2 regions of the Serratia sp. JSRIV002 genome follow, and region 1 is predicted to be linked to the other one. Evidence: predicted binding sites of a transcription regulator. Region 1 holds the regulator's gene; the other holds the start of a gene.

Region 1 (4,432 bases):
TCGCCAGCCACGTGATTAACTATAGTCACCCATCACGAAAAGCACCCGAAAAGCAGCATAAAATAGGGTTAGGAAAAGTCTCAATAGCAAAAAACGCCGTTAAAACAGTAAGCAAGCGAAGCAAAACAGCCCTCAACACATGTAACCAAATGTGAATACCCATCCAGAATCATCAACTAGTCTGGCCTATGTATCGCTAGTTAGGGGATGAAAACCAGGTGCCTTGCACGCTATGACGGTGCCAAACCCAGCCCAAAGCAGCCCCGCGCAGTGCCAGGAATACCGCCAGAGCCAGCCATAAACCGTGGTTGCCCAATACCGGCAGGGTGAACAACGTCAGCCCGTAGCCCACTGCGGCTACCGCCATGCTGTTACGCATTTCTGCGCCACGGGTGGCGCCGATAAACATGCCATCCAGCAGATAGCACCAAACCCCCACCAGGGGCAGCACCACCTGCCAGGGCAGATAATGATTTGCCAGCGCACGCAACTCCGGCAGCGAGGTTAAGCCCGCCACAATCTGCTGCCCGGCGAACAGATAAATAACGGCAAAACCACAGGCAACCAGGCAAGCCTGCCGACAGGCGGCACGCCATACTTTACGGAGTTGCCGCCCGTCCCGCGCACCATAGGCGTGGCCGGAATGGGCTTCCACCGCGTAGGCAAAACCATCCAGAGCATAGGCGGTAAAGGTCAGTAGATTCATCAGCACCGCATTCACCGCCACCACCTCTCCGCCCATGCGGGCTCCCAGAATGGTCAACGAAGCGAAACACAGTTGCAGTAATAACGAACGCAGCATGATGTCGCGGTTAAGTGCCAACAGGCGGCGCATATCCCCACGCCACGCGGTTCGCAGCATTGTCAGCGAAATCCCCCGCATGCGTAGTACCCGCCATGCTAACCACAAACCCAGCAACAGCGTGGCGTACTCCGCAATCACCGTGGCAGTTGCAGCCCCCTGCACGTTCCAACCCAGCCCCATTACCAGCCAGATATCCAGCACGATGTTCAGCAGGTTACCGACAATCAACAGGATCACCGGCGCCCTCACGTATTGAACTCCCAGCAACCAACCGAGCAACACCATATTGGCCAACGCCGCCGGGGCACTCAGCCAGCGGATCTCCAAAAATAGCCTGGCCTGAACCAATACTTCCCGATCGCCCCCCACAATGTTCAGCGCCAAGGTGATCAACGGGGCTCGCAACAGCACAATCGCCAGCCCGGCCACCAGCGCCAACAATAACGGCTGCATAAATGCGCGAGCCAGCCGGTAGGGATCTTGCGCACCCAGCGCCTGCGCCGTCAGCCCGGTGGTGCTCATACGCAGGAACAACAACAACATAAACAGGAAGCTGGTGGCCATTGATCCCACCGCGACCCCGCCAAGGTAGCTAGGGCTATCGAGATGACCGATAACGGCGGTATCCACCAGGCCAAGCAAGGGGACGGTAATATTGGAGAAGATCATCGGCAACGCCAGACGCCACAGAGCTTTGTCGGTGTCACTGGTGAAGGCAGAAAGCAGGCGCATGGCGATATGTTCCCGTACAAGCATGGATTTTAGCGTAGCTTAGAAATGACATCGCCCCAGAGTTGGGGCGAGGTTTGCCGTTTTAAAGGGCTGTAATACGAGGTAAAACGGTTAGATCCAGTCGCCGTTGCGGATCACGCCCACCGCCAGGCCTTCGATGGTGAAGTTCTGCTGGCGCAGATCGACCACGATCGGTTGGAATTCGCTGTTTTCTGGCAGCAGTTCGACGACGTTACCGTGTTTCTTCAGGCGTTTGACCGTGACCTCGTCTTCAATGCGGGCGACGACGACCTGGCCGTTGCGTACGTCTTGAGTCTTATGCACTGCCAGCAGATCGCCATCCAGGATGCCGATGTCGCGCATCGACATGCCGCTAACGCGCAGCAGGAAATCGGCATTAGGCTTGAACAGTGAAGGGTCCACCTTATAGTGCCCTTCAATGTGCTGCTGAGCCAACAGAGGTTCACCGGCAGCCACACGGCCCACCAGAGGTAACCCCTCTTCATCTTCCATCAGCAAGCGGATACCGCGTGATGCACCGGAGATGATCTCGATAACGCCTTTGCGAGCCAGTGCTTTCAAGTGCTCTTCTGCAGCATTTGGTGAGCGGAACCCCAGGCGCATTGCGATCTCGGCACGCGTCGGTGGCATGCCCGTTTGCGAAATATGATCGCGAATCAGGTCGTAGACCTCTTGCTGTCTGGTAGTTAGTGCTTTCATTCCGCCCCCTGTTTGTTTATACAGTCTTGCTGTGAGTATATACAGCTAAGTCTGGATTGGGAACCGAAGAATAAATAAAAATCAGCAGGTAGCGAGCGTGATCGCAACGATACCCGCTGGTTTTCACGCCAAATGCTGCCAAAGTACCGAAGCCCAAACGAACAGCGCCAGAATGATTGCCAGCGATACCGCCGCCGAGCCCATATCTTTGGCCCGCCCGGAAAGCTCGTGATATTCCGTCCCCACGCGATCGACAACGGCCTCAATCGCACTGTTGAGGATTTCGACAATCATCACCAGCAGCACCGAGCCGATCAACAAGATGCGCGCTATCGCTCCCACATCCAGCCAAACCGCCACGATGATAGCCACCACCGTCGCCACCAGTTCCTGACGGAATGCGGCTTCGTTCTGCCAGGCAGCGGTTAAACCTTTATAGGAATAGCCTGCCGCTTTAATGATACGCGTCAGGCCAGTTGCTTGATTTGCCATAGTTAAGAACGCCTTTCTCCAAGATGGATCATGTACCCGTCGTGTTGCAGCCGCAACGTTCCAGACAGATTTGCCAGCCCAATCACATTTTTATCGCAGCGCAGTATACAGCAAGGTTGGAATACCTTAATCACCTAGCTATGTCGTACCAATGCCGCGCGCGCATGAGTGCGCTAGAGCGGCCAATTTGATATCCATCAGGTATAATTCAACTATGTACTTCCATTGCCGTGAATGGCCGTGGATTTCCCAACGCCACAGATCTGCTACCCGGTTTCTGGTATGCTTGCGGCGAATTGCTAACAAGAGGCTTCACGTTGTCATGTCAGGTTGGCGTAAAATCTATTATAAGATATTGAACTTACCACTAAAAATGTTGGTAAGAAGTAAGGTTATCCCAACAGATCCGGTCACGGAGTTAGGGTTGGATCCCTCACGACCGATTTTGTATGTTTTACCTTATAATTCCAAGGCGGATTTACTCACCTTGCGCACCCAGTGTCTGGCGCAAGATCTGCCCGATCCCCTTAACCCGTTGGAAATCGATGGCACCGTGCTGCCAAGCTACGTGTTTATCCATGATGGCCCACGCGTATTCCGCTATTACACTCCCAAAGAAGAATCGGTAAAACTGTTTCACGATTATCTGGATCTGCACCGCAGCAACCCGGATCTCGATATTCAGATGTTGCCGGTATCGGTGATGTTTGGCCGCTCCCCTGGGCGTGAAGGCCACGGCACGCCGCACCTGCGCCTGCTGAACGGCGTACAGAAGTTCTTCGCTGTACTGTGGCTGGGGCGTGACAGCTTTGTCCGTTTCTCCAACACCGTGTCCCTACGCCGGATGGCGACAGAGCACGGCACCGATAAGACCATCGCGCAAAAACTGGCCCGTGTCGCACGTATGCACTTTGCACGCCAGCGCCTGGCCGCCGTTGGGCCAAGCCTGCCAGCCCGTCAGGATCTGTTCAACAAGCTGCTGGCCTCCAAGGCGATTGAAAAAGCGATCGAAGATGAAGCGCGCAGCAAAAAGATCTCCCACGAAAAGGCCCAGCAGAACGCGATTGCGCTGATGGAAGAGATTGCCGCCGATTTCTCCTATGAAACGGTGCGCCTGTCCGACCGCGTGTTGAGCTGGACCTGGAACCGGCTGTATCAGGGTATCAACGTCACCAACGCCGAGCGTGTGCGTCAGCTGGCGCAGGATGGCCACGAGATCGTCTATGTGCCGTGTCACCGTAGCCATATGGACTATCTGCTGCTGTCCTATGTGCTCTACCATCAGGGGCTGGTGCCACCGCATATCGCAGCAGGTATTAACCTGAACTTCTGGCCCGCCGGGCCGATCTTCCGTCGCCTGGGCGCATTCTTTATTCGCCGCACCTTCAAGGGCAACAAACTCTATTCAACCGTATTTCGTGAATACCTCGGTGAGCTGTTCACTCGAGGTTACTCGGTAGAATACTTTGTTGAAGGCGGGCGCTCCCGTACCGGCCGCCTGCTGGAACCGAAAACCGGCACCCTGTCGATGACCATTCAGGCCATGCTGCGTGGCGGTACACGTCCGATCACCCTGGTGCCGATTTATATCGGTTACGAGCACGTGATGGAAGTAGGTACTTACGCCAAAGAGCTGCGTGGCGCGACCAAAGAGAAAGAGAGCCTGCTGCAAATGGTGCGTGG
Region 2 (4,432 bases), 2.8 Mb from region 1:
TGGCGGGCATTTTGATCGGCCTGCCGATCCTGTATTTTGTGCCCTCGCTGGAAGGGCAGTTGATCCTGATCGTGATCTCCGGAGTATTGTTCTTCGCCTTCCGAACCGTGCAATATGCCCACGCCACGATGTTTATCACCCTGTTGGTCTTGCTATGCTTTAACCTGCTGGGCGAAGGGTTCGAAGTGGCTGCCCCGCGCGTCTACGATACCCTGCTGGGTTGTGCCATCGCCTGGGCAGCGGTGAGTTTTATCTGGCCAGACTGGAAGTTCCGTCAGTTACCGGCCATGGTGCGCAAGACACTGAATGCCGACTGCCGCTATCTGGATGCCATTCTGGTGCAGTACCATCAGGGCAAGGATAACGGCCTGCCTTATCGTATTGCCCGCCGCGATGCCCATAATAGCGATGCAGAATTGGCGTCGGTGATCTCTAACATGTCTGCTGACCCTAAAGCCGATAAAACCATTCAGGAAGCGGCATTCCGCCTGCTGTGCCTGAACCATACCTTGCTGAGCTATATTTCCGCTCTGGGCGCCCACCGTGAGCGCCTGGAAAGTGCCGCCGTGCTGGACTTGCTCAACGATGCGGTTTGCTATGTTGATGGTGCATTACACCACGACGCTCATGATCGTCAGCGTATCACGCAGGCACTGGAAGCCCTCTCCGAGCGTATTACTGCGCTGGTTCCGGAGCCGGAAAGCAAAGAACAACTGGTGTTGCAGCAAATTGGCCTGGTGCTCGAATTGCTACCCGAGCTGACGGCACTCAATACACAAATTACTCAAGCCGGTTGATAGTTCAAGGATGTGGGCCGCAGGCGCGGTCTTCTGGCCGCGCCTCAAAGGTGGGAAAGAGCGCGTTGTTTTCGAACCATTCGGTCAACGCCTCCCTTTGTAGATTAGGCAAGGCGGCATGGTGGTAGCCCGCCATGGCCCCCGCCAGTGACATCAGCACTTTCATGCCCAGATTTTTTTGCTGTTGCAGCAGCTTCAGATAGCTATCTCTGGCCCCCAACAGGCGAAAATCATAAATATTGCATATGCCTGCTCGCCACAGCTGGCGCTCTAATGAGGCATCAATATTCGGTAAATCTTTCAATCTGCCATTGCAGCGTTTTTTTACCTTTATCTCTTTACGCGTCTCACAGATAGCCTGCCAAGCAAGCGCACACAGTTCGCGACGCTGCCGCCACAACTCTTCATTCACCCAGTAATAGCGCATGACCATGGGGACCCCTCGCTTTAAATAGGTCATATTCACCATGCCACGCTCACGAAAAGCGGTTTCCAGACTTTCCGTTGCACGCAAATACAGCTCACCTTCGGTAATGACCGCAAACATTGTGCCGTCCGCCAGCAGGCCATAGCCGCCAAACTGCGAGCGTAGGGCAATATTTCCCAGGGCGGCAAAGCAGGACTTTGCCTGTTCGATCCTCCTTAACGATCCTCCATTCATTTAACTCTCCTTATATGAAGCCACAGCCATTAGGCATGTTTTGGTTGGAATAAACGTAACGGGAACAACTAATTAAAAAAAATACGCATTATCCCTAGTCGTGCCAATCATAAATTCAAGACGTACAATAAATAATCTCAATTATGCGAAGCGTTACGAAAATTTGGGTTGACCTTCTGTTTCGATGGCTATACTGTATATACATACAGTAACACTACGGGCGGGAGACGACATGCGTACTCAATCACTTTATCAACCTCATTTTAGCCAATCCCCAATGCCGGCAAAGCAAGCGGTGATCCCTGCGCAAGAGGGCAACGAAAATGGCCTAATCAGTGAGCTTGTTTACAATGAGCGGCAACCCGCCGTAGCTCAGTTATTGGTGCCTTTGTTGCAGCAGTTGGGCAAGCAATCACGCTGGTTACTGTGGTTGACCCCGCAGCAGAAACTGAGCAAAACCTGGCTGCAGCAGGCCAGCCTGCCGGTTGATAAGGTCGTACAGCTTAATCAGATCAATCCACTGGCTACCGTAGATGCCATGGAGAAGGCTTTACTGACAGGAAATTACAGTGTGGTGCTAGGCTGGTTACCAGAATTGACACAAGAGGATCGTCTAAGGCTGAGTCGAGCGGCAGAATTGGGCAATGCCTATGGGTTCATTATGCGACCCCAACGTGACATCGTTGCTGCCGACAGACACTGTTCAACCTTAAAAATTCACTCTTCTTTGTATCATTAAGTAAATTTAGGACTTTTCCCATCACTTTTATCGCTTGGTCTGGCAATCGCAGGCAGATCGGGCGAAAAGCGAGGTTGGCTGCGGTTCGGCGCCACCTTCCATGTTAAAAAAAGACTCGTTTAGCCCCCCGATATGTTAGAGGATATGTCTAATTCCATGTTTTTTTTTAGAGCTTTATCACATCACACTTGTAACTTTCGCGCCACGTTGTAGACTTTACATCGCCAAGGTTGCTCTATAACGCCAGAAAAACTGGCAGAGTAACAAACGAGGGCTCAAACCTTGGCGAAGGAATTTAAACCAAGGGCTTAAAGCAGCTTTAAAGCTCATTGCCTATTTGGATGATAACGAGGCGCAAAATGAAAAAGACAGCTATCGCATTAGCAGTGGCACTGGCAGGTTTCGCTACAGTAGCGCAAGCCGCACCAAAAGACGACACTTGGTACACTGGTGCCAAACTGGGTTGGTCCCAGTATCATGACACCGGTTTCTACGGTAACGGCTATGAGAATGGTATCGGCAACGGTCCTACTCATAAAAGCCAACTGGGTGCAGGCGCGTTCTTGGGTTACCAAGCGAACCAATACCTGGGCTTCGAAATGGGCTACGACTGGCTTGGCCGTATGCCTTACAAAGGCAGCGTGAACAACGGTGCTTTTAAAGCTCAAGGCGTTCAATTGGCAGCTAAACTGAGCTACCCAATCATGGACGATCTGGACATCTACACCCGTCTGGGTGGTATGGTTTGGCGTGCAGACTCGAACGCTCACTACGGTGCGACCGATCAGCGCCTGAGCAACCATGACACTGGCGTTTCTCCACTGGCAGCAGTGGGTGTTGAATACGCACTGACTCGTGACTGGGCTACCCGCCTGGACTACCAGTGGGTTAACAACATCGGTGACGCAGGTACCGTTGGTGCACGTCCAGACAACGGCATGCTGAGCGTAGGTGTTTCCTACCGCTTTGGCCAGGAAGTTGCTGCTCCAGTAGTAGCTCCAGCTCCAGCCCCAGCTCCAGTTGTTGAGACCAAGAAGTTCACTCTGACTTCTGACGTTCTGTTCGCGTTCAACAAAGCGACCCTGAAGCCAGAAGGCCAACAAGCTCTGGATCAGCTGTACACCCAACTGAGCTCACTGGATCCGAAAGACGGTTCTGTTGTCGTTCTGGGCTTCACTGATGCAGTAGGTTCAGCAGAATACAACCTGCGCCTGTCTGAGCAACGTGCACAAAGCGTTGTGGATTACCTCGTGTCTAAAGGTATCCCTTCAGACAAGATCTCTGCACGTGGCATGGGTAAAGCTAACCCAGTTACCGGTGACTCTTGTGGCTACCGTTCAGGCCGCGCAACTGCAGCTCAGATCGCATGTCTGGCTCCAGATCGTCGCGTAGAGATCGAAGTTAAAGGCATCAAAGAAGTTGTTTCTCAGCCTCAGGGCTAAGTAAGCGCTTCTTAGTAAAAAACCCCGCATTGCGGGGTTTTTTTTGGCCTTAACATTGGGTAATGCTATTTATCATCCTTACCCAGGATCGCCTGTAGATCCTGTTTCAGCGATGACATCTGGGTGGCATACTTCTCTTTGCGCTCGGCATCTTCGATCAGCTGTACGATGGTTTCCGATAGCGTCACGCCACGGCGATGCGCCAGCGCAGCCAAACGTTGCCAGACCAGGAACTCCAGATCGATCGATTTCTTGCGCGTATGCTGATGTTCTGAGTTAAAATGACGCTTACGCCGGGCGCGGATGGTTTGCTTCATCCGGTTATCCAGCGTCGGATTCATGTGCTCATCGATCCACGCCAGCACTTTGACCGGTTCATTTTCCAGCTTCAGCAGTTGGTCAATGACCTCCTGAGCAAGGCTGTTTTCAATGTAGCGGGTGATCGCTTCACCTTCCCGGTGCTTTTTCACCAGGTACTTCCATTTCCAACCGCTCTCCAGATTTTCCAGTTGCTGATATTTCATCATGAACTCTGCTGTGACCGTGTAACTTTAATAAGCATAACAGCTTTAGCCAAGTTTTCCTCGGCAATTACCCGCCGTTTTTGACTGTTTTTTGCACTGTCATCGAGCAATGTCAAACTCCGATGCTCAACAATGACTCTGGAGGTATCAAGCTGGCGTTATTCTTGTATAATCGCGCTTTCCCTTTTTGACGATTGCATCTAACACTTTGACCAATAACCGACTTGAATGGCAATCTCTGTTGCCTGCTGCTACGCCTTATCAGGCGA

The links. Region 1 encodes LexA, which represses DNA repair genes until DNA is damaged. Its sites were predicted from a motif close to TNCTGTATGTACATACAGNA; they were not measured.
Region 2: the regulator LexA is predicted to act here: its motif matches at 1,650-1,669, upstream of sulA (SOS-induced cell division inhibitor SulA).

What each region holds. Positions count from the first base shown of each region.
Region 1 covers NZ_CP074143.1:5,488,110-5,492,541, forward strand. The annotation lists gene dinF (MATE family efflux transporter DinF) at 197-1,537, opposite strand; gene lexA (transcriptional repressor LexA) at 1,649-2,257, opposite strand; gene KGP26_RS25715 (diacylglycerol kinase) at 2,381-2,749, opposite strand; gene plsB (glycerol-3-phosphate 1-O-acyltransferase PlsB) at 3,072-4,432, shown strand, end outside.
Region 2 covers NZ_CP074143.1:2,249,362-2,253,793, reverse strand. The annotation lists gene yccS (YccS family putative transporter) at 1-797, shown strand, start outside; gene KGP26_RS10395 (TfoX/Sxy family DNA transformation protein) at 802-1,458, opposite strand; gene sulA (SOS-induced cell division inhibitor SulA) at 1,736-2,197, shown strand; gene ompA (porin OmpA) at 2,557-3,639, shown strand; gene matP (macrodomain Ter protein MatP) at 3,705-4,163, opposite strand; gene KGP26_RS10375 (Lon protease family protein) at 4,372-4,432, shown strand, end outside.